2 linked regions of the Psychroserpens ponticola genome follow. Each later gene encodes a partner of the first gene's protein in a complex. Links are inferred from orthologs where the notes say so. Each region holds a gene or a part of one and is shown on either strand. Other genes may lie near its edges.

Region 1 (11,790 bases):
TAATTGGGAAACTTTAGACGAAACAGACTTTCCATAAACTAAAAAAGAGGCAAACTGCAATTTGCCTCTCTAAATAATTTTAATCAACATCATTTTATTAACTAAAATCTCTCAAAATTATGAAAAATTTTTATCTATTGGTAGTTTTCACACTAATTAGTAATGCTATCAATGCTCAGACCAAACTAGATTCAATGTTGGTCAATGTCGACAAATCCACAGTTACTTCTGGAATCATTTACGAACGGGTCACTCAATTTGCTAACCTTTACAATTTCAACAAACCGAATTACTCTAATACTGCAGATTACAAATATCTCAGACAGGCCTTAAACGAATTACACAATGCTAGCAACCAAACACGTTTAATTAGTTTACAAGAATTAGAAAATAGAATTGCTTCAACAACCCAAGAGAATCACCTAGATGTTGCTATTCTAAATTCTACTTTTCAAATACTAAACTATAATTTTGAAAACCCAAATAGTGGTGGTCTATTATTAAATGAAACCACTCAAAAATTCAATCAGATTACAAATACACCACCTTTTTATTCCATGCAAACAAGCATTGTAGCACCTACTAAATCCATTGTAAAAGGGCATAATGCAGAGTTCATTTTTAATGAAAATCTCTTTTTAGAAAATGGAGAAAATGATATAAAAACCTTAACTATTGATTTTGGTTCAATAACAAAAACTATCATTTCAAATGGAGATTTCTTAGCTCAAAATGTTATCATACCTTATAACTCGAGTGGCACTAAAGAATTGAATTGTCAAATTACATTTAATGACAATACGACACTAATCACTAATGGAAGTTTCTATTTCCACTACATTCCAAATACACCATCAGTAAATAGTTTAAACGGACTTTGTACTGCTAGTAATACAAGAACGAAAGACGATTATGTAATTGCTGAAGAAACATTCAAAGGTTATAAAACAAATGATCCAACAATATTTCCTCGAATTGACTATCGTATTTTTTATGCAGATGAATCTTTTCATTCAGATTTAAACATGTATAAACCTGTCATAATAATCGATGGTTTTGACCCAGGAGATAAAAGAAAAATCCAAGATTGTGATTGTGAAGAAGATCCTAAATGCGCAGCAGCAAATTTATCTAATGGTGTATTTGACCCTAATAAACATAAATCTATGGTAGATTTTCAAGCTTATGATGATGAAAATAATGAAAATGCAAATATTTTGACAAAACTTAGAACTCTTGGCTACGACGTCATCCTAGTTAATCAACCAACATATGAAACAACCAATTTAGATAATAATCAACAAGTTACAATAGATGGTGGTGCCTACTACATCGAAAGTAATGCTCTTGCATTAGTGGCATTAATCAAGAAAATAAAGCTAAAACTTGCTGAAGTGAATAGCGATGAAGAAATCGCTATTGTTGGTCCAAGTATGGGTGGACAAATATCGAGATATGCATTATCATATATGGAAAAAAAATATGCTGACACAAATGATGAAGATTGGAATCACAATACGGGTTTATGGGTAAGTGTCGATAGTCCACATCTAGGTGCAAACATTCCTGTTGGTGATCAAGCCCTCATATATTTAGCGAGCTCCATTGGCGATAGTGATTCGGCTAATGACTTTTACATGAATCAATTAGGAAGTGTCGCTGCCAAACAACAATTAATTGAATTCCATAGAAATGTACCAAGTCTTCACTCCATAAACGAAAATAATCTTAATGGTAAAGTAGCATCACAAGGATATTCTAATGATGATGGTTCACTATTTTATAGAACATATTATAATAATTTAGAAGATAATGGCTTACCAAATTCACATGGTTATCCTCAAAACTTACGTAAAATAGCACTAATAAATGGTTCTTTGAAAGGAAAAACAATAGGCTACAATAGTGAAAAAGTACTTAATATTAGAGGATTCCAAAGGGTAGATATTGATTTGCCATGGCCTTTTGGCTCAATTAACTTTAAGGTGCATATAGCGAGTCTAGAAAGTCACTTCATGCCTTCTTTTGGCTCTGGTTACAAAAGAGTTGCTAGATTTAAAGCAGGTTTTAGGGATTTCAAACTTAAATCTCCTAATATTAATTCAAGAGATAATATGGATATTGTACCAGGTGGATATTTCAATGCGCAAAATGATATCGCAACGTCAATACTAGGAACATCACCAATTGATGGTGCAGGAGGAAGCTTTTGGGAATTCCCAGGAGACAATATTATATACTGGTTATCTAGCTCTTTAGGAGACAGTGAATTTGAACTACGTGATTTCAGACCTAATCACTCTTTTATTCCTTCATTTTCAGCTATAGCACATAAAAATCCAGATCAAAGCTGGTTGAATTCGCTAGATTATAATTTAATTTGTAGTGATGAGACTTATTTTGATAGTTATTTTGGCCATGATGAAAATACGCAACATACAAGCTTCACAAAAGAAAGTGCACAATGGCTATTTGAAGAATTAGCAGGCAATGAACAAACGCCATACTATCCTTTAGATAATACCGATTTACATGGAGATAGTGCCTTTTGCTTAGATGAAGTAAGAACATTTTATTTTGGAACTTGTAAATTACCTTCACAACCAACCTGGTTTGCTTCTCTCAATCTTGAAATATTAGAAATAGACAACAATAATCAGAGTATTACTGTAAAAGCATTAAGTAATGGTAATGGACATATTATTGCAACCATAGAAGATGGGAGAAGCTTTAGTAAAAACATCTTTATTGGAGTACCTGATGTCCTTTCCGTAGAAAAAATTAATAAAATCAAAACTGGACTTTCAGACCCAATAGCTACATTTAACAGTTGTGATGATATAGCCATCAAACTTAATATGCAACCTTCAAACAATGAAGTCTCTGAAGTTGAGTGGCAACAAGTTTCCACAAATTTTACTTGGTCTGTATCTAATAATGAGTTTGCAATTATTAGTCCTCAATGTAATGGCAAAATACAATTTAAAGTAAGAATGAGAAACAATTGCGGATGGTCACGTTGGAAAACAATAAATTTCGACATAAAGCATTGCACTAAAAAATGCAACAAAATAGATGCAGAAGGTAGTATTACTAGCAATAATTTTGTTATCTATCCTGTTCCAGCTGACACCGTTTTAAATGTAAAATTAGCAAACCAATCAGCAGGCCTATTACAATACGGCGAAGGACTAGTTATAAAACTATTCACAAGTTCTGGTTGGATGGTGTATGAGGCAAATGCAATAGCAACTTTAACAACTATAAACGTTAGCAGTTTAGCTTCAGGTGTCTATACCTTGGTTCTTAATTATGAAGGAGTCATTGAAACTCATCAAATCATCATTCAGTAGAACATAAATTTACTTTTAAATATTGTATAAAAAACAGTAGTGCCAAAATATTTGTAAATCATTAAAAATTACTATATTTGCAGCTTGAAAGATTGACTTTCAACGTACATAAAAATCATTTACAATAATATTAGCATGTATTTAGACAAAAAAGAAAAAGAGAAACTCTTTAAGAAACACGGTAAAAACGCAAAAGATACTGGTTCTGCGGAAGGACAGATTGCATTATTTACACAAAGAATTGAACATTTAACTGAGCACTTAAAAAACAATCGTAAAGATTATAACACTGAGCGTTCATTAGTAATGTTAGTAGGAAAAAGAAGAAGCCTACTTGATTACTTAACTAAGAAAGATGTTTTAAGATATCGTGCAATAGTTAAAGAGTTAGGATTAAGAAAATAAAATTAAAGAGGCTTCGTGCCTCTTTTTTTATACAATAACTCTTACGAAAGAGTATAACATTCGTAAATAAGAAGCTAATTATAGTTTTTCATTGGTCAAGACATCACGTCTCACAACAACAACTACAACACAACGACCATTGTTTAACATTGTTTTGATATGTTTAAAATATTCAAAACTAGAATTAAAAAATTTATGATTCCAAAAGTATTTAGAGAGGTCATTGACCTTGGTGATGGTAGAGAAATTTCTATCGAAACCGGAAAATTAGCAAAACAAGCTCATGGTAGCGTTGTGGTGCAATCTGGAAAATGTATGTTATTATGTACTGTTGTTTCCAATTACGAACAAAAGGACGTTAATTTCCTTCCTTTAACTGTAGATTACAGAGAAAAATTTGCTGCTGCAGGACGATATCCAGGTGGTTTCTTCAAAAGAGAAGCAAGACCAAGTGATGGTGAAGTATTAACAATGCGTTTAGTAGACAGAGTTTTACGTCCGTTATTCCCAAAAGATTACCATTCTGAAACACAGGTGATGATTCAATTAATGTCTCATGACCCTGAAGTTATGCCAGATGCTATGGCAGGTTTAGCTGCTTCTGCTGCAATTCAATTATCAGATTTCCCGTTTGAATGTGCAATATCTGAGGCTAGAGTTGGTCGTATCAATGGTGAATTCATTATCAACCCAACATTTGCTCAATTAGAAGAATCTGATATCGATATGATGATTGGTGCTTCTGCTGATTCAGTAATGATGGTAGAAGGTGAAATGGATGAGATTTCTGAAGAAGAAATGGCAGATGCTATTAAATTTGCTCACGAAGCAATTAAAGTACAATGTGCTGCTCAAGTAAGATTAGCAGAAGCATTCGGAAAGAAAGACGTTCGTGAATATGAACCAGAAAGAGAAGACAAAGATTTAGAGAAGAAAGTACATGACATGGCATATGACAAAGTATATGCTATTGCAAAAGCTGGATCTTCAAAGCATGAAAGAAGTGCTGCTTTTCAACAAATAAAAGAAGATATTAAAGCGACGTTTTCTGAAGAAGAATTAGCAGATTACGGAGGTTTAGTTTCTGATTATTACCGTAAAGCTGAAAAAGCTGCCATTAGAAATTTAACCTTAGATGAAGGTTTACGTTTAGATGGTAGAAAAACTGATGAAATTAGACCAATCTGGTGTGAAGTAGATTATTTACCATCAACACATGGTTCTTCAATTTTTACTCGTGGAGAAACTCAAGCATTGGCTACAGTAACTTTAGGAACATCAAGAGATGCAAATCAAATAGATATGCCATCACAAGAAGGTGAAGAACGTTTCTATTTACATTATAACTTCCCTCCTTTTTGTACAGGAGAAGCTAGACCTATTCGTGGAACATCTCGTAGAGAAGTAGGACATGGTAACTTAGCGCAACGTGCATTAAAGGGAATGATTCCTGCAGATTGCCCTTACACTGTTAGAGTTGTATCTGAAGTATTAGAATCTAACGGTTCGTCTTCTATGGCAACTGTTTGTTCTGGGACAATGGCACTTATGGATGCTGGTGTACAAATGACAAAACCTGTTTCTGGTATTGCAATGGGATTAATTTCTGATGCAGATTCTGGAAAGTATGCTGTATTATCTGATATTTTAGGTGATGAAGATCATCTTGGTGATATGGATTTTAAAGTAACTGGTACTGCAGATGGTATTACAGCTTGTCAAATGGATATTAAAGTAAAAGGATTATCATACGAGATTTTAGTGAATGCACTTCAACAAGCTCGTAATGGTCGTTTACATATCTTAGAGAAACTGACTGATACAATTGCTACACCAAATGCAGATGTGAAAGATCATGCGCCTACAATGGTAACTAGACGAGTTCCTAACGAATTTATCGGAGCATTAATAGGTCCTGGTGGAAAAGTAATTCAGGAAATGCAAAAAGAAACTGAGACAACTATCGTAATTAACGAAGATCCTGTAACTGAAGAAGGTATTGTAGAAATTTTGGGTGTTGGTAAAACTGGTATTGATGCAGTTATGGCTAGAATAGATGCTATATTGTTTAAACCAACAGTTGGTAGCGTTTACGAAGTAAAAGTAATCAAAATGTTAGATTTTGGTGCTGTTGTTGAGTATATGGACGCTCCTGGTAATGAAGTTTTATTACACGTAAGTGAATTAGCTTGGGAACGCACAGAAAATGTGTCTGATGTTGTAAACATGGGAGACGTTTTTGATGTAAAGTATTTTGGTGTAGATTCTAGAACACGTAAAGAAAAAGTATCTCGTAAAGCAATTTTACCAAAACCTGAAGGTTATGTAGCAAGACCACCAAGAGATGATAAACGTTCTGGTGGACGCGATAACAGAGGTAGAGACAATCGCGGACGCGATAACCGTCGTGATGATCGCAAACCTAGAGAAGATAAAAAAGACGATTAATAATTAGCTTTTTAAAATATATTACCTAAGGTCTTTTTCATGTTTTTGGAAAAGACCTTTTTATTTATTGTGAAAAAAATATTTATTCTAATAATCTTATTTTAATCAGTTTATTCTTGTTCTCCAGAGGATAGTGCAAATGAAGAAGATAATCAATCCTCAATTCAATTTAGCAACTTCATCATTAAGTTTTATGATGCGCAGAATGATAATTCAAACACTGTTATTGACTCAATAAATTATGTTGTTATGAATAACAAGATAATTAGAGCTGAAGGGTTAAGATTTTCTACAAGCACCAAAAAAAGTTTTGATAACGCATACACTAACAATAGAAGATCAGAGTACAGAGACGGTATTAAATAAGAGAAAACTATTTAATTACAATGCTGTAAATGAATTAGCGGAGTATATAGAAGAGTTTATAATTAATCCTACAGAAAGTTCCTTTACAAAGTATGAATTTGAACATACAAATGAAACTTTCGCAAACATTTTACCAGATGGAATTTCTCAAATTTCAGTAGTTAATCAAATTACTCCAAACACAATAGAATTATTTAATACTAGTTTTGGCAATGGTAATAGTGAATAACTAATATTAATAACGATGACAATATTACAACTTATAATGAGTTTCAATTTTTCAATTTTAGAAAATATTTTAGTAGAGAAACCAGAGAGTTTTTCACTCAATAGTCATTAGATCTGCTTCGCTAAGATATTCTTATAAAGAATGAGATATTAAAAACAATTCTAAATAAAATCTAGTATTGAAGAGTTTTCAAACTTATTCAATCACTATATAATAGTCATCAAATTGGAAAACGCCTTAGTTTTCACTATATTACGAGTTATGATACATGAAGACAAAGAAAAATATCAAGATATTTTAAAAGACTCAGTAGATTATTTAGAGCACCATGGTTTCGAAAACATCAAAGCTGATACTGAAGGTTATGAAACTCCAAAATCATTTACAAAAAAAGGGAGTGATATAATTATTACACCAGATATTGTTGCAGATAAAAACGGTAGCAAACACTATTTTGATATAAGTCTAAAAAGTGAAAAACCAAAATTATTAAAATCTAAATGGCTATTTTTAAACGCTTTTACTGCCTTAAAATCACATCATTTCAAACTTATTACGACTAAAGGACATTACAAATTCACAAATGAAATGCTTGATGACATTAATTTACACAACAAAAGTTTAATCAAAATATAAATTAATTCAATATACTTGTAACATTTTTAACGCTTGTTACGTATAACTATATAGTAAAATACATTTACCCAAATTAAAGAAGACATTTAGATGAGACAGCTAAAAATCACAAAACAGGTTACCAATAGAGAAACGGCCTCCTTAGACAAGTATTTACAAGAGATTGGAAAGGTTGATTTAATTACAGCAGATGAAGAGGTAGAATTAGCTCAAAGAATCAAAGCAGGTGATCAAATAGCTTTAGAAAAATTAACTAAAGCAAACTTACGTTTTGTTGTTTCTGTAGCAAAACAATATCAGAATCAAGGTTTAACTTTGCCAGATCTAATTAATGAAGGAAACTTAGGTTTAATTAAAGCTGCACAACGATTTGATGAAACACGTGGATTTAAATTCATATCTTACGCTGTTTGGTGGATACGTCAATCAATATTACAAGCATTAGCTGAACAATCTCGTATTGTTCGCTTACCTTTAAACAAAATTGGTTCTATTAATAAAATAAATAAAACATTTGCTTTTTTAGAGCAAAGTCATGAACGTCCACCAAGTGCTGAAGAAATTGCAAAAGAGTTAGATATGACTATAAATGATGTCAAAGAGTCATTAAAAAACTCTGGTCGTCATGTCTCAATGGATGCTCCTTTAGTTCAAGGTGAGGATTCAAACCTTTATGATGTATTACGAAGTAGTGAATCACCAAATCCAGATAGAGATTTATTACATGAATCTTTACGAACCGAAATTGAAAGAGCCTTAGAAACTCTAACACCTCGAGAAGCTGATGTAATACGACTATATTTTGGCCTTGGAAATCAACACCCAATGACATTAGAAGAAATAGGTGAAACATTTGATTTGACACGAGAACGTGTACGTCAAATTAAAGAAAAAGCGATTAGAAGATTAAAACACACGTCCAGAAGTAAAATATTAAAAACATATTTAGGTTAGTAATTATATTTTTTCACGACCTAATAACAGTAACAAACAGTTACAAAATAACTGTTCGTTTTTTGATTGATGAAAGAACCCACGGCTGATTACCGTGGGTTTGTTTTTTTGTACTATTTTTGCAAAAAACAACTTATGTCTTCAAAACTTATAGCACCTTCAATTTTAGCAGCCGATTTTGCTAATTTACAACGCGATATTGAAATGATAAACGACAGTGAAGCAGATTGGTTTCACATTGATATTATGGATGGTGTATTTGTACCCAATATTTCTTTTGGAATGCCAGTTTTAAAAGCAATTACCACACATACAATAAAACCAGTAGATGTACATTTAATGATTGTAGATCCAGATAGATATATCAAAACATTTGCCAATCTTGGAGCAGATAATCTTACAGTACATTATGAAGCATGTCCTCATCTTCATAGAACTATACAAGCAATTAAAGCTGAAGGTATGAAAGCTGGTGTTGCATTAAATCCACATACTCCTATTGCGTTATTAGAAGATATAATCCAAAATATAGATTTGATATGTTTAATGAGTGTAAACCCAGGATTTGGCGGTCAGAGTTTTATTGAAAACACATATTCAAAAGTTAATCAATTAAAAAAAATGATTAACAAAAATGGAGCTACAACCAAAATTGAAATTGATGGAGGTGTCACTAATAAAAATGCAAAGCAGCTTATTGAAGCAGGTGCAGACATATTAGTTGCAGGTAGCTATGTTTTTAAAAGTAAAAACCAAACAGAAACAATTAAAGATTTAAAAGCTTTAGCAAACAGTTAAGTTTGCTCTTTACTACCATAGCCATAGCCATAGCCATAGTTATAGCCATAACCATAAGATTTACTAGCTCCTACACCATTAATTACAAACGCCATATTATTTAATTTACCCGTTTTGAATAAATCATCAGAGAACGTTAAAATCTTTTTATCAGTAAAATTAGCTCTTGCAATATAAACGGTTACATCTGCAAATTTAGAGATAAGCATTGTATCAGTAACTAGAATAGTTGGAGCTGTATCTACAATAACATAATCATATATTTTTTTGGCTTGATTTATTAAATCTTCATATCTCCAATTGGTTAATAAACTGGTTGGATTCGGAGGGATATTTCCTGAAAGTAAGATATCATGATTTGGATGATTATCAAATCCTTTCACAAGGTTTGATTGCCAATCAATAGATTTATCATTCAAATAATCAGACAATCCTACTGTATTTTTATCAAATTTTGTGTGGGTATGAATTTGAGGATTACGTAAATCTGCTCCTATTAATAACACTTTTTTATTCATACTAGAAAGTGCTAAAGATAAATTGATACTAATAAAAGTCTTCCCTTCACCCTTAATAGTTGAGGTACAATAAATTACTTTCCCATCATCACTATCGGTTAATGGAATTAAATAATTAACATTAGAACTTAAAATTCTGAAAGATTCGGCTAATACAGATCTATCATTAGGATCTTCAAAAAGCGTTTTTTCTTTTTTATTTATATCTGGTATCTCTGCTATAATTGGTATTTTATTATTCAATTTTACAATATCATCCTTTTCATGGATTTTAGTATCAAACATGAAAATTATAAATAGGACTCCAAATGGCACTAGAAAACCGCCTAAAATTGATGCAGCATAAATAACATTTGGTTTTGGCGTTTTAGGCGCAGATGATGACAATGCAAAATCAACCACTTTAATTGAAGGCTCTGTAATTGCTAAATTAATAGCTGCTTCTTCACGCTTTTGTAATAATAAAAGATATAAACTTTCTTTAATTGTTTGTTGACGCTCAATAGCTCTCAACAGTTTCTCCTTTTTAGGGATTTGTGCAACCGTACCCGACAACTCTCTATTTCTACTTCTTAATTGTGATTGCGACAACTCTAATTGCTTGTAGTAGGATTCAAGAGATTTTGTAATATTAGATGTTAAATCTTTTATTCTAGCTTTTGTTAATTGAACTGTAGGATTATTTATACCTCCACCTCCACTACTAATAAGTTTATCCTTATCAAGTACGGCCTGATTATATTCTCCAATTAATGAATTAACATTTCTGTTTTGGAGTCCAACATCTTCAGGTATGAGTTTTCCTTCTTCGTCTGTAACTATTGAGTTCTTAAGGACTTCAACTAATGCAATTTGACTCTCAATTTCAAATACCTTATCGTCTGACCTAGATCTTAGCTGTAAGCCTAATTCTGCATCAGTACTTAAGTCAATTAAATTGTTACGCTGTTTAAATTCCTTACGATCTACTTCAATAGAGTCTAATTCCTCTGCCAGATAAATAAATCTGTCATCGATAAAATCTAAAGTCCGTTGAGAAACCAATTGTCTATCTTTTATTCCATCATTATTAAAAACCTGTAAAAGTGTATTCAATATTCGTTCTGAACGTAACCTACTTTCGCCTCTGATAGTCAATTTAAGTAAATCACTTACGTCACCAACTGATTCTACAGAAAGCTGAGCTCTGAGTGCTAAAGTTGCTTTTTTAAGTGGTCCTAAATATACGGTATAGCGTTTTCCAGCACTCTCATCATAGGATAGTTGGTTATTAACAGCTACCGAGAATGGTAAAAGGCTGTCTGTTTCGACTTCTGTTACATGAGATCTGTTATATACTTGGTTGGTTTTTAAATCTGTAATTTTAATTGTTTCCTTTTCAATTTCTATAGCATAAGAACTAACTTTTTCTATACTTTCAGGTTCAACTAATTGTTGGTATTCAAAAGGTAATTCTGCTATTTGTGCGGTTTGAATTGTACCTTCTTCAAAAAATACAGTATTTAGTTTTAATCTTTTTGCCACTTTTTCAAGAAGCTGATAAGATCTAATAATTTCCATTTCATTTTCTAAGTTTATATTTTTACGCTTAAAAATGAATGCTGAAGTAGGCAATTCTAAACCTTCAGACTCGTCTAAAATTTTAATTTTAGCACTAGTTTCATATATCCTAGGAGCATATCTTACGTATAAATAAGCACTAGCTAAAGCTATAATTAAAGCAAAAACAAACCAAGGCCATTGTCTTAGATATTTATTAAATTCTTGCTTTAAATTTGCATTATCATCTTCTAAAATAGTAAATGCAGCGTTGTTATTTGGTTGTATGTCCATTCTACCTAGATAATAAAATAATTGAACTTAAAAGTACAGATGTAACAGAGAGAAGAATTCCAATATTCCCTATATATCCAGAACTTGTAACCTTTGATTTATTCGGATTTACAATGATGATATCGTTGGGTTTTAAATAATAAAACTCAGAATTCATAAATTCTGTATTTGTCAAATCTACATGAGTAATCTGTCTTGAACCATCAACTTCCCTAGTTATAATAATATCGTCTCGTTTACCATTAATCGT
Region 2 (17,196 bases), 1.8 Mb from region 1 along the record:
CAATTAGAATTTGCGATGCGAAAACGCATTCAGAAAATGGTATTTATCCATGGTGTAGGAGAAGGTGTGCTTAAAATGGAGCTAGAAACGCTTTTCAGACGCTATGAGAATATTAAGCACTATGATGCTGACTTACAAAAATATGGTAATGGTGCAACTGAAGTCTATATCTTTCAGAATACAAATTCTTAATTAAATACCGGACTTCCAGGTCTACTATCAACAGTAACATTAGTATCATTTAAGGTTCCAAAATTAAATGTCTGTTGTGTAATTGAAGGTAAATTGATATTGTAAATAGTAACTGTTATTGTGTACAACATTCTAATTTCATGTGATCTAAAAGCTGTTGCAGGAACTGTTGTGGCAATTTGGTCATTTAAATAATCACTAAGTAATGGGAAGTTTTCGTCAGTTTTGTCATCCATAGGGTCGTTATTGATAATAAAGTTTTCTTCATCACGTGTTAAAACACCATCGCCATCATCATCTGTATCAAGATAATCTGGTATCATATCTGGATTCATTGTGCTATTTGCATCTGTATTCTTAGGGTTTGTTGTAGGGTCGTTATCACCATCAAGGTTTTCTGTGTCAATTTCATCGATAGTTAACACATTGTCACCATCATCATCTTCATCTAGATAATCTGGAATTTCGTCACCATCTGTATCTGTTGGATTTGTTGCAGGATCATTATCGCCATCTAAGTTTTCATCTTCAAGATATGAAGGGATACCATCATTATCATCTTCTACTAAAACAGTTTTAATATTAACTTCGCCACCAATACTAACTTCATCACTCTCAATTTGAAGATTAGAAGGAGGTATGTCATTGCAGAAGAAATTGTTATTTGGCGTTCTTCCGTAAGACCTATAGTTAAAAACGTTAGTACCACCTAAAGGCAGAGTGGTTTCGTATTCAAAGTTGTCATCAACATCTAAAATTTCTTCTAAAGTTAAGTCTTCAAATAGGATGGATAAAGTTTCAGAAGTGTTCTCATTGATTTTATAAAACACTAATTCACCACACTGCTCGAATTCATCATCAAAATCTAAGGATACTAATATGATATCTCCATCGTCGCATGTAGTAAATAAAAAACCAAAACAAAATATATATAGAAATTTTCGCATGCTGTAATTCATTAAGAAACAAAAATAGAGATTTGTAAATTTATAACGATACGATTAACAAATAATTTTGATTGGTGATTATCAGTTTTATTTACAGGAAGATTATTGCATCTTTGCACTATTGTTTTACTAAAATATGGATACAGTTTATTTAGATAATGCGGCTACGACTCAAATGCGCGATGAGGTGATTTTTCGCATGACTGAAATTATGAAAATTAGTTTCGGAAACCCTTCATCTACACATAGTTACGGAAGGCAGTCTAAGTCTATAATCGAAACTTGTAGAAAATCTATAGCATCACATTTTAAGGTATCTGCTTCTGAAATTGTGTTCACTTCTGGTGGTACTGAAGCTGATAATTTAATATTAAGAAGTGCAGTAAGAGATCTTGGTGTTCAAGAAATTATTACATCCAAAATAGAGCATCATGCCATTTTGCATACTGTAGAAGTTCTTGAAAAAGAATTTGGAATTAATGTAAAGTATGTCAATATAAAACCTGATGGTCATATTGATTATGCTCATTTTGAGCAATTATTAAATTCTAAGTCTAAACAATTATTAAATTCTAAGTCTAAACAATTAGTGAGTTTAATGCACATTAATAATGAGATTGGAAATAAATTAGATATAACAAAGGTCGCTGATTTATGTAAACGTAATAAGGCTCTATTTCATAGTGATACTGTGCAGTCTGTTGGACATTATCAAATTGATTTAGAAAACATTCCAGTAGATTTTATTGCTGCAAGTGCGCATAAATTTCATGGACCAAAAGGTGTTGGTTTCGCTTTTATTAGAAAGAATTCTGGGATAAAAGGTTCCATTTTTGGTGGCGAACAGGAGCGAGGTTATCGTGCTGGAACTGAAGCTATTCATAACATTGTCGGTTTAGATGAAGCTTTAAAATTGTCTTATAAAAACCTAGAAACAGAGCGTAGTTCTATTTTAGATATTAAAACCTATTTTATTAAAAAACTCCAAGACGTTTTTCCTGAAGTGGCATTTAACGGAAGCTGTACCGATTTAGAGAATAGCACATACACACTTATTAATGTTTGTCTGCCAATTGCTGCTGAAAAAGCATCATTACTTCAGTTTCAGTTAGATTTAAAAGGGATTGCTTGTTCTAAAGGAAGTGCCTGTCAAAGCGGAAGTTCACAAAACTCTCATGTATTAAGTCAGATTTTAAACGACGAACATTTAATGCGACCTTCAGTTCGTTTTTCTTTTAGTATATTTAATACCAGAGCTGATGTTGATTATGTTATTGAAGTTTTGAAAGAATTTGTTTAGAACCTAGTACTCAAACGCACATTAAAAACACGAGGTGTTAAGAAGTTAGGAACTGCAAACTGACGTTTACTATAAACATCACGAACCCAAGTATTTGTAATTGAATTTTGAGCATTGAAAATATTGAAAATTTCAAAACCAATAGAGAGTTCTTTAAAACGTTGTTTCCATTTTGTTGTATACTCTTTATTTGAATCTACCAATAGGTAAGAAATACCTACATCTGCACGTTTATAGGCTGGTAAACGATTTTGAAACTGATATGGATTTGCATAACTAGGTGATCCTCCAGGAACTCCAGTATTGTAGACAAGATTCAAATACATTTTTAAATCTGGAAGTGCTTTCATATAATCTTGAAATAAAGCTCCAAATTTTAAGCGTTGATCGGTTGGTCTTGCTATATAGCCTTTATCATCAATGTTTTCTTCTGTTTTAAGATATCCGAAACTAAACCAACTTTCAGTGCCAGGAATAAATTCACCGTTTAGACGCATGTCAAGTCCATATGAATATGCAGTAGCATTATTGGTAGCACTATAACGTATTCTAACATTCTCTAAGGTATACGGATTTACATCAGTTAAATTCTTATAATACGCTTCAGTTACTAATTTAAAAGGGCGTTCCCACATTTCGAAACTGTATTCATTACCCAAAACAATATGAATAGATTTTTGTGCTTTTACATCTGGTTGTACAGTTCCTGAAGCATCTCTTAATTCTCTGTAGAAAGGAGGTTGGTAATACATTCCACCTGCAAGTCTAAATAGCATATCTTTTTCCCAATCTGGTTTGATTGCAAATTGTGCTCTCGGACTAAAAACGGTTTGTGTAGAGCTTGTTACGCCATCTTGATTTGGAACTTTACTATTAACTGTCCAATTATGAATTCTAACACCAGCATTATAAAACACTTCATGTGCTCCAAGCATTGAGCGTTTGCTCCATTGTGCATAAGCTTGTAATCGGTCAATTTGTACTTCGTTTGTTGCTCTTACATTCTGAAACGCTACTAATGGACCTTCAAAAGGCTCATAAGGTTGGTTATTTGGTATGTCGTAAATAGGAGGTCGAACCGAAAAACCAGCACTGTCAATAACTTCCCATTCAACTAAACGATCTCTAATGTCTTCGTGTGTATACTTTACAGACCATTCAAGAGTGCTCTCTTCATCTAATTTGTAATCCCCTTTGTGCTCCACATTAAAGATTAATGCATCTAAATCATTTCGAGCATGTGTGAGTTGAGAACCTATGCCTTCGCTAAACTCAACTTCACCTAAATTTTCATCTCCAATATTGCTATTGACTTCACCTAATCGATATTGCGCTAAAATATCAAAGTATTCTTCTTCAGTAGTGTGATATGCAGAAGCAATCAATTTTAGCGTTAAATCTTCAGTTGGAAAATAATTGGCTTTAAAAGCTCCGAAAGTTGTTAGATATTGATCTTTTTCTTGTCCTTCATAAAATACTAACAAAGCAATTGGTTGGTCTAAAGTACCAAAGTTTGTTTGTCTATTCTGAGGTTTGAAATTGTATTTATTAAGCGATATGTTTCCGAGGAAATTTAAATGAAATTTATCTGAAAATTTATAAGTTAAATACGTTTGTGCATCAGCAAAAACAGGAATAACATTAGATTCTGTTTCTAAAGAATTTATCAATAAACTATTGTCTCTATAACGCAAACCTATAATTCCAGAAAACTTAGAATCTTTGCTTACAGCTTCTGCAGCAATACTTCCGCCTAAAAGGCTCGCTTCTGCACGTATACCAAATTTTAGTGGTGTACGATATGTAATATCTAAAACAGAAGATAGTTTGTCTCCATATTTCGCTTGAAAACCACCAGCTGAAAAATCAACATTTTGTACCAAATCTGTATTTACAAAGCTCAATCCTTCTTGCTGCCCTGAACGGATTAAAAATGGACGATAGACTTCAATTTCATTAACATAAACTAGATTTTCATCAAAGTTACCTCCACGAACTGAATACTGCGTACTTAATTCATTTGAGATATTGACACCTGGTAAGGTTTTTAAGATGTTTTCAACACCAGGTTGTGCGCCTTTAATCGTTCTTAATACAGCAGGAGCAATAGAAACAACACCTTCAACAGAGTGCTTTGTGTTGTGATTTATGACAACAGTTGTAATCTGTTCAATCTCGATTTTCATAACAGGATTGAATTCTATTTCCTCTCCATTTTTTAAGTTAAAAGTCGCTTCAACTCTTTTGTGAGATAAATGTGTAAAAATTATTGTAACGTCAGTGTTCGCAGGAATTTTAAGCTCATAAAATCCGTTTTCATTGGTCGTGGTTCCTGAGCTTCCAGCTTTTATGTTTACATCATAAATGGGTTGTTGCATATCATCAAGTACAACACCTTTAACCGTTGCGTTTTGTGAAATACCTAAAAGCGGTAAACTTAATAAGAGTAATAGGAGTAGACTGTTTATTTTCAAAAGGCTTCTTTTTTATTTTCTAAAAAACGTTGCTTCAAATGTAGAACTATTTCCAATATTATCTATAACAATTACTTTCAAATTATTTTCAGTATCAGAAACCACACTATCATCAAAATTATAAGTTAGTGTGTCTTTTTTATAATCATATTCCATTAAAATCCATTTTCCGTTAATGGTTCCTCTATAATTACCAATGCCTGAAAGGTTGTCATCAATTCTAATTTTAATGAATTCAGACTTACTGATCCATTTGCCATCTTGAAAATTTACAGGCTTAATTGTTGGGCTTATTGTATCTGTTACTAAAGTGAAAGTGCCTAAAGATTTCGTTCTTGCGGTTAAATAATTACCTTGTCGACTTGTTCTAACATAATATGGACGTTTATAATAACCATAAAGTTTTGCAATAAACAATTTGCTTTTATCTTCTTCAGAATAGTTTTCAATATTATAGCTAATCGTACAATTTTTCATAAGCGGAATAACATCCTTATGTAATGTTAAGGTATCACTACTAACGGCGAAATCGATATGGAAATTGTCATAAAATGTGTTTTCAGCAAAGTAGACAGATATGTTTTTATCTTCTAGTCTAAGAGATTCATTAGCCTGAACATAATACGCAGGTTTTAATTCGTAATTTTCTAACTTTTCTTTTGCTTTTATCCCTTTAATTGGAATATTCACCCAAGACTCATTGCCTTTAAAATCTTGAATTCTTATTTTATAAACGGAAGATGTGCTGTCTTCAACTTTAATGTATCCATCATCAGAAACATCATGCAGCATGCTTAACGTGTTTCCAGATTGTACAAATAATTTTTGAATACGAGATTTTTTCGTTTTATAAATTTCAAAATCAATATAACGGTTAAGGTGTTTGGTTTCATCAAAGCTGAAGCGCTTAAAATCCATTTCAAAATTCTTATTTCCATTAAAAAATGTTTGAATATTGCTTACTCCATTTTTATTATGTGCTAAATCTTGCTGATCGTAACTAACAACGCCAAAACCAATATCTCCATAAGCTTCAATAGGTTCTACACTATAATCCCCATTTTTATTAGGAATGAGTCGTAATTCTATTCTTTTTTTTACTTCATTTACATGAGATTTTCTGTTTTTAGGGTAGGCATAAATAGCTGTGATAACTGGACGTTTTGTATCAGTAATATCAATTCCAAAAAGCATTGGGTTGATTGGTCGTTCAGCATTATCTCTAATCTCAAAATGTAAGTGAGGACCACCAGATCCTCCTGAATTTCCAGAAAAAGCAACTATCTCATCTGACTGAATTGGCAATTCTTCAGGATTAGGAAATACTTCAATCTCATAAGATTCCTTTTCATATTGTTTCTCCTTAATATAGCTTTCTATTGTTGGACTGAATTTTTCTAAATGCGCATAAACGGTTACATAACCATTAGGATGTGTGATGTACAACGCTTTTCCGTAGCCGAAGTGAGAAATTTTAATCCGACTCACATAGCCTTCAGCTGCTGCGTAAACATCTAAACCTGTACGTTGCTGTGTTTTTATATCCAAACCAGAATGAAAGTGATTGGAGCGTAATTCTGCAAAAGTTCCTGATAATACTAAAGTAACATCTAACGGATTTCTAAAATAATCTTGAGGATATGGCGTTTGGCAAAACCCAAATTGAGAGAAGAATAAGATTATATAAATATATTTCATGCTAGTTAAGTACAATGTCAGATTTCTATAACGCAAAAATATTGAATTATTTTTAATATAGAAAATAATCTATATATTGTTTTTGAATTAGTTTGTGTAATCAGTAAAATCAAAAATAGTAAAGTTAGGCTTCAAAAAGCAACTATTAATAAAATATAAATTATACGTTAAGCTACTGTATATCTGATGTTTTGATATAAATTAAAAATTAATTATAAAACTATTGTTATTTTTCATTTGGTATGTTAACTTTGTTACATCAGTATTGAATTTTGTAAATGAGTAAAATTGAAGATGTTGTTGACTCGATAGAGAATAAAATAAGCAAGGTTTTGCACAAACTAGAAGTTTTAAAGCAAACCAATGCTAAAATCTCGGAAGAGCTAGCAATTCAGCAGCAAAAAAATATTAGTCATCAGGAAGAAATTAGTTCTTGGGCTGATAAATATGAAGCACTCAAAATGGCAAATTCATTATTGGGCAGTGACGATAATAACAGAGAAACTAAGCTTAAAATAAATACGTTAATTAGAGATATTGATCATTGTATAGCGCAATTATCTGAATAATGTAACAAGATGTAATGGCAGAACAGCTTAAAATAAAGCTATCTATAGCAAACCGAGTATATCCTTTAACTATTGCGCCAAGTCAAGAGGAAGGACTACGAAAGGCTGCTAAGAAAATCGAAGCCATGATAAGCCAGTTTGAACAAAATTATTCTGTTCGTGATAAGCAAGATGTATTAGCAATGTGTGCTTTACAGTTTGCGTCTCAAGTAGAACAGAAAACAATAGATAAAGCCGAAGTAAGTGAAGAAGTTGAAGCAAAATTAAATGCTTTAAATCAACTTTTGCATGAACACGTAAGTGCTTAGCGTTCTTTTAAATATAATATTAGGTTACTGCCTACATTAGTTATTTTATTTTTGATAAACTCAACGTTAATTCTTTAAAAAGGGTGAGTTTAAACTGTAAAATCGAGCTGCTATCATTGAACTTATTTCAATGTTTTGGGCAGATTTTTGATCAGTTTGTTAGCCCTAAACTTGTTTTTAAGGAGTTTATACAAAATCTGAAACTGATGTAGGCTTTTTTTATCTCAAAAATAATTGAGAATTTTGATCATATCAAAAACAATTTAAACTAACTAAAACATGGAAACGAATACAATTTTAATGATTGTTGGAGGCGTAGTATTAGGACTAATACTAGGATATATTATTGCAAAATCTCTTGAAAAGAGTAATGCATCAAAGCTTATAAAAGATGCGAAAAACGAAGCTAATTCGCTTTTAAAGCAAGCTAAACATGATGGAGAATCTATCAAAAAGGATAAAATGCTTCAGGCAAAAGAAAAGTTTATTGAACTTAAGTCTGAACATGAAAAAGTAATCCTTTCTCGAGATAAAAAAATGGCTGAAGCTGAAAAAAGAACTAGAGATAAGGAATCTCAAACGTCAAGTGAATTGGCTAAAGCTAAAAAGACAAATCAAAGTCTAGACGATAAAGTGAAAGATTATAACTTCAGACTTGAATTTTTAGAAAAGAAAAAGGAGGAAGTTGAAAAAGCGCATAAGAGCCAGATTAAACAACTAGAAGTGATTTCTAGTTTATCTGCTGAAGATGCAAAATCTCAATTAGTAGAATCTTTAAAAGCTGAAGCAAAAACAGATGCGATGAGTTATCTTCAAGATACACTTGAAGAAGCCAAACTAACTGCGCAGCAAGAAGCTAAAAAAATAATAATTAATTCTATTCAACGTATTGGAACAGAAGAAGCAATTGATAATTGTGTGTCTGTATTTAATATTGAATCTGATGATGTTAAAGGTCGAATTATTGGTAGAGAAGGTCGTAATATTAGAGCGATTGAAGCTGCAACTGGAGTAGAGATCATTGTTGATGATACACCAGAAGCGATAATTTTATCTTGTTTTGATTCCGTGAGAAGAGAGATTGCTCGTTTATCATTACATAAATTAGTTACCGACGGAAGAATTCATCCAGCTCGTATTGAAGAGATTGTTAAAAAGACAGAAAAGCAGATCGAACAAGAGATTATTGAAGTCGGAAAGCGTACTGTAATCGATTTAGGAATTCATGGCTTACATCCTGAACTTATAAAACTTGTTGGTCGAATGAAATATCGTTCGTCTTATGGCCAAAATCTATTACAGCATTCACGTGAAGTTGCTAAATTATGTGGAGTGATGGCTGCTGAATTAGGATTGAATCCTAAGTTAGCTAAACGTGCAGGATTGCTACATGATATTGGTAAAGTGCCATCTTCTGAAGCAGATATGGAAACACCTCATGCTATTTTAGGGATGCAATGGGCTGAGAAACATGGCGAAAAATCAGAAGTTTGTAACGCTATTGGAGCTCACCACGACGAAATAGAGATGACAACATTGTTATCTCCAATTGTTCAAGTCTGTGATGCTATTTCTGGAGCAAGACCAGGAGCAAGACGTCAAGTATTAGATTCTTATATTCAACGTTTAAAAGATTTAGAAGATGTTGCTTTTGGATTTAATGGCGTTAATAAAGCATATGCTATTCAAGCAGGACGTGAATTACGTGTGATGGTAGAAAGTGAAAAAGTTACCGATGAACAAGCAGCTAACTTATCGTTTGAGATTTCACAAAAAATACAAACGGATATGACCTATCCTGGACAGGTAAAAGTGACAGTAATTCGAGAAACTAGAGCTGTTAACATAGCGAAGTAAGAAGCTCAAAACTGTATCGTATTTATTATTTATAAATAAAAAAGCACTCTAAATTTTAGAGTGCTTTTTGTCATTCAGAATGAAACTAAGAATGTTTATTTATTTTTTAAAAGTTAAAGTAAACGTCGAGCCTTCATCTAGTTTACTGCTCAATTCTATTTTTCCATCTAGAGCTTCAACTTGTGTTTTAGTAATATATAAGCCAATACCTCTAGAATCTTCTCTATTGGTTCCGTGAAATGTTTGGTACATCTCAAACAATTGATTTTTATATTTATCAAGATCAATTCCGATACCATTATCAGAAATTAGTATTTTAATGGCATCACTTGTATGTATGGTTTGAAGAATGATTTTAGATTTTCGATCTGGATGACTATATTTTATGCCATTTGAAATTAGATTGTGAAGGATGCTTTCAAAATAGGACGTATTCGTTTTTATGTGGTCAATTTCTCTAATGGCATTATGAATGCTAATCTCTTTTTGTTGGCTTTCTAATTCTAGGCTTTTTATAATCTTATTTGCACAAGAAAAGATATTTATTTTTTGATTGATTTGTTCAATGCTAGATTTGGACTTTATATTAATAATGTCATTTAAATCGACTATTGTATTTGTTAAGGCTTCAGAGATGGTTTTCAAATGACCAACTAATTCTTCTTTTTCGTTTTCTGTAGTTGATTCATCATAAAATTCTAATATATTTTTAAAATTTCCAATATGTGTTTTAAGATTATGAGAAACGATATGTGTGAAATTGTGAAGTCGTTTATTTTGATGGGTAATAAGTCCTAAGTTATTATTTAGTAATTCCTCACTCTTTTTTCTTTGAGTTATATCTGCAACTGTGCCAATAATTCTAATGGGCTTATTGTTTTTATCTCTAAGAACCACTTTACCACGATCTAATACCCATTTATAAGTTCCGTCTTTACATAGAATGCGATGTTCATTTTTATAATGGTCTAAAGTACCATTTATATGCGCAATATAATCTTTAAAATACGCTTCTCTATCATCTGGATGAACACGTTTGTCCCATTGTATTTGAGCGTTTTTTATTTCTGAATCTTGATAACCAATTAACTGCTTTGTTTCTTTTGAATAAAAGACTTCGTTTGTAGAAGCATTCCAATCCCATAGTCCAACATTAGAATTCTCTAATGCAAATTTCCATTTTAGCTCATCTAAATTTTCAAGATGATCAATAGGTGTATGATTTTTTTTTGTTTTTACTGAAGATAGTTTTTTGACTAATCTTTTCATAGAAGGCTTTTTAATTAAGACACTAAAAATACTAATATGTCACAATATTCTCACTATAAATTACTTCCTAGGATGATGTTTTAATAAAATGTCTTTGAGATGAGAACGATCTACATGCATATATATTTCTGTTGTTGTAATACTTTCATGACCTAACATAAGTTGAATCGCTCGTAAATCGGCTCCGTTTTCTAGTAAATGTGTAGCGAATGAATGTCTAAATGTATGTGGTGATATTGTTTTATTAAGATTAATAGCTTTGGCTAGTTCCTTAATAATAGTAAAAATCATTGCTCTTGTTAATTGAGCACCTCGATGATTTAAAAACAAGGTATCCATATATTCTTGGTTTATATTAATTTTTGTTCGTTCTTGTTTCCAGATATTGATATAATTTTGCGTATTTAAGCCTATCGGAACAAAACGTTGTTTATCTCCTTTTCCAGTTACTTTAATAAACCCTTCATTAAAGAAGAGGTCTGAAATTTTTAAATTAATAAGTTCACTAACACGAAGGCCACAACTATACAGTGTCTCTAAAATAGCTCTATTTCGTTCACCTATATATATTGTATTGTAACTTTTAGATAAATCTATTGCTCCAATGAGAGTATCAATTTCTTTAATGCTAAGGGTGTCAGGAAGTTTTCTTCCTGTTTTTGGTGATTCAATATGGTCTAAGGGATTGGTTTTTCTATAATCTTCAAAAATTAAATAGGAAAAGAAACTTCGTAAGCCAGAAATTAATCGGGATTGAGATCTTGCATTAATGCTTTTAGAAGCATCATAAATAAAAGGTTGAATAACATTTTTTTCGATCATAATTGGTGATATGCTTATACTGTTTTGTTCTAAATACAGTATAAGTTTTTGTACATCACGAACATAACTTTCGATAGAGTTATTGGACAAACCTCGCTCAATTTTAAGGTAATGTTTGTAATCTTTTATAGCATTTTGCCATTTCATAGCGTTTTTTCTCTATTATATAGGTTGTTTAATTGTAAAAATAAGGGTTTTGAGGCTGTTTTTCTACGTCATTTGTCGTATTTTTAATATATTTTGTTAATAATCCTGTTTTTAATAAGCTGTTTATCAGTTGTTTAATTTTGCGTGTTTACAAAATTGTTAATAAGTCCATAAATATTGTTTATTATTTCAAAAAAAAGTATTTAGTTTGTACTAATCAATTTTAAAAACTTATAAATTATGAAAAAATTAATGTTATTTGCTGCTGCTGCAGTATTTAGTTTAACAAATGTTAATGCTCAAGAAACTACTTTTGGTGCTTTAGCAGGATTATCAATTCAATCATTGACTGTTGATATAGGAGGTATTGGTTCAGTAAGTGATTCTGAAACTGGTTTCCATATTGGAGGTTTTGCTAATATTGGAATTTCTGATCAGTTTAGTGTACAACCTGAAGTAACTTATGCAATGGCTGGTGACTTTTCTATGATTAGTGTAAATGCAATTGCTAAGTATGCTGTTTCTGATGAATTTAATGTACAATTAGGACCTCAAATTGGTTTTGCAGGTGGAGATGCTTTTGATGCTTTTGACAAGTCTACAGATGGTGATTCTACTTCAATGAATTTACAATTAGCTGCTGGTGTTGGTTATGATATTAATGAAAACATTTTCGTACAAGCGCGTTATGGTTTTCAATTAAATGATCATTTTACTGGTGACGGTGATTTTAGCTGGAAAGTTAATACAATCAGCTTAGGTGTTGGTTATAAATTTGGTGGATAATATTTTCACTTCAAATAAATAAAAAAAGAGAGGCTATTAGCCTCTCTTTTTTGTTTATTAATTACGGTTTATGTTAATGAAGGCTTTTTTTGTATGTTTCATCGTTAGTACTTTGGTTTCTTTGTTTTATTTTCTATATTGGTTTCAAATTAGAAAACAAAAGCTTCTACATTTGGAGTCTATGTTTAATAAAAGAGTATAAATATTAAATTTAACAAAAGCCTAATTATGAAAATGTATCAACCAAAAAGAAGTGTATTATTATTAATGTTAATTGCTGTAACAGCTTTTTCATCGTGTTCTAAAGATGACGATGGAGGAGGAGATAACGGTTTAGATGGTATTCCATCTGGTGAAATTGTAGCTAAAAACTTAAGAAATGAAACCTTAACAGGATTTAGTACGCTAGGTAGAAATGAAGGGTCTCAAAAATGGTGGAGTCATGCCGTTAGTGATTTTAATTTTTCTGGTTGTGGTCAAGATAGTGAAGATTATTCTGTAACTGATTTAGGATATTATGCATTTTACCCTGACGGAACAATGCATCAAAAAAATAGTATAGATGGTGAACCATTTTATCTTCAAGAATGGGAGTGGACTAATCCAAATAAAACTGCTGTATATGTAAGAGGTGATACATCTGTTGGATTTACAGTGACCTATTTAAATGACAATAATGTTGTTTATGGTGCAAGTCAAAGTATTGGAGGAGGTTGTACAATTGTTTCATATGAGCAATTAGGAAATCCTCATTTTGAAGATTAATCTTATAAAACTTTAATGAAAAGGGTAACATTTTGTTGCCCTTTTTTTATGCCTGAAATTTATAAGATTTTTCTTGTACACAAAATTTTCATATCATAGATTTACTGCCAATTTAAAAAAAAATAAATTATGAGAAATATAATGTTATTTATTGCTGTTGCAGTATTTAGTTTATCAAATGTTAGCGCTCAAGAAAGAGACAAAGGAGTAATTGAGATAATTCCTTATTTAGGCTATTCTTCATTTTTTTTAAATGGAGATGAAGTTGAACAATTAGATTCAAGAGCTTCGTTAAGTTTTGGTGTGAAAGGAGATTATTATTTTAACGATCGATGGAGTTTGCGCTCTGGATTAACTTATGATGCTATGGGAGCAAGTGTTCCAAAATCTGATTTAAAATTAGATTACTTAAATATTCCAGTAAATGTGAATTGGCATTTTGGGAGTACTAGAAAATGGAATTTAAACTTTGGAGTCACACCAGGCTTTTTAATGAAAGCAGATATAGATGGAGATGATGTTAAAGATTTTTATAAGTCTTTTCAACTAGGAATTTCTTATGGAATAGGATATAAATTAGAGATTTCTGAATCTTTTAGTCTTTTATTTGATTCTCAAGGCTTTTTTGGAGTGACAAATATTCTTGAAGAAAGTGATAATTTTACTAGACTTAATGCAGGTTCAAACCTTAATATAGGAGGTGTTTTTACATTTTAAAATTCACTAATATTATAAAGCCGAAGATATTTAACTTCGGTTTTTTTATGTCTAAATTTTAATATCTTTACTTTATGAAGAAGTTAATTATTATTAATGGACCTAATTTAAACTTATTAGGAAAGCGAGAAACGAATATTTATGGCGATTTATCGTTCACAGAATTTTTTGAGTCTATAACTGATAAATATCCCAATGTTAAATTAGAACATTATCAATCTAATATTGAAGGAGAGTTGATCGATAAAATTCAGGACGTTGGTTTTAGTTATGATGGTATTATTCTCAATGCAGCAGCTTATACGCATACATCAATAGGTATAGGAGATGCTGTTAAAGCAATTGAAACACCAGTAATTGAAGTTCATATATCTAATACATTCTCAAGAGAAGAGTTTAGACATCAATCTTACATCTCTACAAATGCTCAAGGCGTTATTTTGGGGTTTGGTTTGCAAAGTTATGAATTAGCAATTCAAAGTTTTTTATAGATGTTTTTAAGGTTTTATAGAACTAAAAAAGTTCCAGGATTGCTGGAACTTTTTTTATGAATCTTATTATTTGTTTATAGATGAATCACTTCATCATACGCATCAGCAACAGCTTCCATAACAGCTTCACTCATCGTTGGATGAGGATGTATGGCTTTCAACACTTCATGTCCTGTTGTTTCTAATTTTCTACCTAAAACAGCTTCAGCAATCATATCAGTAACGCCTGCGCCAATCATATGGCAACCTAACCATTCACCATATTTAGCATCGAAAATCACTTTTACAAAACCTTCTTTATGACCACCTGCACTTGCTTTTCCAGAAGCAGAAAACGGAAATTTACCAACTTTTATGTCTATGCCTTTGTCTTTTGCTTGCTTTTCAGTTAAACCAACAGATGCAATTTCTGGAGTACAATACGTACAGCCTGGTACATTACCGTAATCTAAAGCTTCTACGTGTTGACCAGCAATTTTTTCTACACATAAGATTGCTTCAGCAGATGCAACATGAGCTAATGCTTGTCCAGGAGTGATATCTCCAATAGCATAGTATCCTGGAATATTAGTTTGGTGGTAATCGTTAACTAAAATTTTATCTCTATCAACAGCAATACCTACATCTTCTAACCCTATATTTTCAATATTTGATTTTATACCAACAGCAGATAAAACGATATCAGCTTCTAATATTTCTTCTCCTTTTTTGGTTTTAACAGTTGCTTTTACGCCAGTTCCTGAAGTATCAACTTTAGTAACTTCAGAAGACGTCATAATTTTAATGCCACTTTTCTTAAAGCTACGCTCTAATTGTTTAGAAACATCATCATCTTCAACAGGTACAATTTTATCTAAGTATTCAACAATTGTGACTTCGGTTCCTATGGAGTTGTAGAAATATGCAAACTCAACACCAATTGCACCAGAACCAACCACAATCAATGATTTAGGTTGTTTAGGTAACGACATTGCTTCTCTATAACCAATTACTTTCTTGCCATCTTGAGGTAAGCTAGGTAATTCGCGAGAACGAGCTCCTGTAGCGATAATAATATGATCAGCAGAATATTCTTTTCCTTCAACATCCACTTTTTTTCCGGCTTTTAACTTACCGAAACCTTCAATAACATCAATTTTATTTTTTTTCATTAAAAATTTAACGCCATTACTCATGCCTTCTGCAACACCACGACTACGTTTTACAACAGCACCAAAATCTTTATCATAATCTTTTACAGACAGACCATAATCTTCAGCATGTTTTAAATATTCAAAAACTTGGGCAGATTTTAATAATGCTTTAGTAGGAATACAACCCCAATTTAAGCATATGCCACCAAGACTTTCTTTTTCAATAACAGCAGTTTTAAAACCTAATTGAGAAGCTCTAATAGCTGCAACGTATCCTCCAGGACCACTTCCAAGTACAATTATATCGTATTTACTCATCGTATTTTTTGTCTAAATTTTAAGATTACGAAGTTACAAAACCAAATGTTAAAATTCCAATATCTAAAACACAAATTCTAAAACTTAAATTAAATTAATTTTAATTCGATTTGGTATTTACATTTTGCGGTTAGACTATTGCTTATAAATCATCAGTAAAATGCCTGCGACCTTTTTCTTTACTAAATTTTTCCTGATTGTAAGTTTTAGATTTTCCTTTGGGTATGGATAAAGAAACCCAGTTGTTTCTTTTTAATAGTTTGCCTAAAAAGACAAGTTGCCCAACGTGATAGGAGTAGTGTGCTAATTGTCGATTTATGGCTTCCGTTACTGTATGACCTTGATTTCGGATGTAGATGATTCGTTCTAAATCTTCATGAGTTAAAGGTTTAATAGCTTCAAATAAACAATTCCAGCCTTTGTTCCAGTAGTTTAAGAGTTCTTCTTTATTTTCAAAAGTATCTTCAAATTCACTATCGCGATGCCTCCATTCTTTTTCTCCATCTTCAATTATAAAATTGGTCCATCTGCTTAACATATTTCCGATTATATGTTTTACAATAATTGAAATTGAGTTTGAATCTTCTGCAAATTCTTGTTTAAGTTCTCCAATTGATAATTGATTGATAGTTTTGTCACCAAGTGATTTGTAATACTCAAACTGTTTGATTACGCTTGTTAAATAGGAGTTGACCATAATACTTGATTTTTTATTAAATAAAAATAGCGATACAAAACCTTTATTACTATGATTTATCATAGTTAGATTTTATATCGCTATAAATGGAATGTAATTATCTTTTATTTTTTCGGCTCAAATTTTAATGAAACACCATTAATACAATGACGTTTTCCAGTCGTATTTCTTGGGCCATCGTTAAAAACATGCCCTAAATGCCCACCACAAGTTGCGCAATGCTCTTCGGTTCTTGTATATCCTAAATTGCTATCAGTTGAATACGCTACATTGCCTTTAATTTCTCGATCAAAACTTGGCCATCCTGTACCTGAATCAAATTTGTTTTCACTTTTAAATAATGGTGTATTACAAGCTGAACAATGAAAAATCCCTTCACGATATTCTTTATTCAACTCACTTGAAAATGGACGCTCTGTACCAGCTTGTCTTAATACATGATATTCTTGTTCTGTGAGTTGTTTTTTCCATTCGGCATCTGTTTTTGTAATTTCAAATGTTTCTGTAGAATCAGGTTTTTGAGCAGAACTATTACAACTAAAGAATAAAGTTACTGTTAAAACTAATATTATCTTTTTCATATTTAAAAGTAATTGATTTGACAATTTAAGTCGAAAAAAAATTAGATTCATTACGAAATCGATTTCGAAACATTATTCCTTTAACTATGCGTAAATCCTTATGGTTTATAATTTAAAAATAGTAA

Evidence for each region.
Region 2: MUN68_RS13710 (region 1) and rny share a complex: the UniProt entries of both Bacillus subtilis proteins name them as parts of the possible RNA degradosome complex. The link is inferred for Psychroserpens ponticola from one-to-one orthologs.

What each region holds. Positions count from the first base shown.
Region 1 is NZ_CP116221.1:3,087,918-3,099,707, forward strand. What follows is about bases 3,557-6,579. They hold MUN68_RS13710 (polyribonucleotide nucleotidyltransferase), read left to right. Parts: upstream 3,557-3,953; coding sequence 3,954-6,206; downstream 6,207-6,579. Other genes in these bases: rpsO (30S ribosomal protein S15), read left to right, coding at 3,557-3,758; MUN68_RS13715 (hypothetical protein), read left to right, coding at 6,517-6,579. Outside these bases: MUN68_RS13695 (hypothetical protein), read left to right, coding at 1-37; MUN68_RS13700 (T9SS type A sorting domain-containing protein), read left to right, coding at 120-3,353; more of rpsO, read left to right, coding at 3,489-3,556; more of MUN68_RS13715, read left to right, coding at 6,580-6,801; MUN68_RS13720 (hypothetical protein), read left to right, coding at 7,063-7,437; MUN68_RS13725 (sigma-70 family RNA polymerase sigma factor), read left to right, coding at 7,528-8,391; rpe (ribulose-phosphate 3-epimerase), read left to right, coding at 8,527-9,189; MUN68_RS13735 (GumC family protein), read right to left, coding at 9,186-11,540; MUN68_RS13740 (polysaccharide biosynthesis/export family protein), read right to left, coding at 11,542-11,790. UniProt on the Bacillus subtilis protein: Involved in mRNA degradation. Catalyzes the phosphorolysis of single-stranded polyribonucleotides processively in the 3'- to 5'-direction. Necessary for competence development in Bacillus subtilis.
Region 2 is NZ_CP116221.1:1,309,640-1,326,835, forward strand. Bases 7,148-10,056 are described here. They hold rny (ribonuclease Y), read left to right. Parts: upstream 7,148-7,767; coding sequence 7,768-9,345; downstream 9,346-10,056. Other genes in these bases: MUN68_RS05900 (hypothetical protein), read left to right, coding at 7,148-7,180; MUN68_RS05905 (cell division protein ZapA), read left to right, coding at 7,195-7,488; MUN68_RS05920 (sensor histidine kinase), read right to left, coding at 9,445-10,056. In the rest of the region: MUN68_RS05875 (Smr/MutS family protein), read left to right, coding at 1-192; MUN68_RS05880 (hypothetical protein), read right to left, coding at 189-1,139; MUN68_RS05885 (cysteine desulfurase family protein), read left to right, coding at 1,276-2,439; MUN68_RS05890 (TonB-dependent receptor), read right to left, coding at 2,436-4,913; MUN68_RS05895 (M23 family metallopeptidase), read right to left, coding at 4,926-6,611; more of MUN68_RS05900, read left to right, coding at 6,890-7,147; more of MUN68_RS05920, read right to left, coding at 10,057-10,614; MUN68_RS05925 (site-specific tyrosine recombinase), read right to left, coding at 10,675-11,583; MUN68_RS05930 (porin family protein), read left to right, coding at 11,824-12,369; MUN68_RS05935 (hypothetical protein), read left to right, coding at 12,598-13,134; MUN68_RS05940 (porin family protein), read left to right, coding at 13,264-13,851; aroQ (type II 3-dehydroquinate dehydratase), read left to right, coding at 13,926-14,342; lpdA (dihydrolipoyl dehydrogenase), read right to left, coding at 14,417-15,793; MUN68_RS05955 (DUF1572 family protein), read right to left, coding at 15,936-16,490; peptide-methionine (R)-S-oxide reductase MsrB, read right to left, coding at 16,595-17,071. UniProt on the Bacillus subtilis protein: Endoribonuclease that initiates mRNA decay. Initiates the decay of all SAM-dependent riboswitches, such as yitJ riboswitch. Involved in processing of the gapA operon mRNA, it cleaves between cggR and gapA.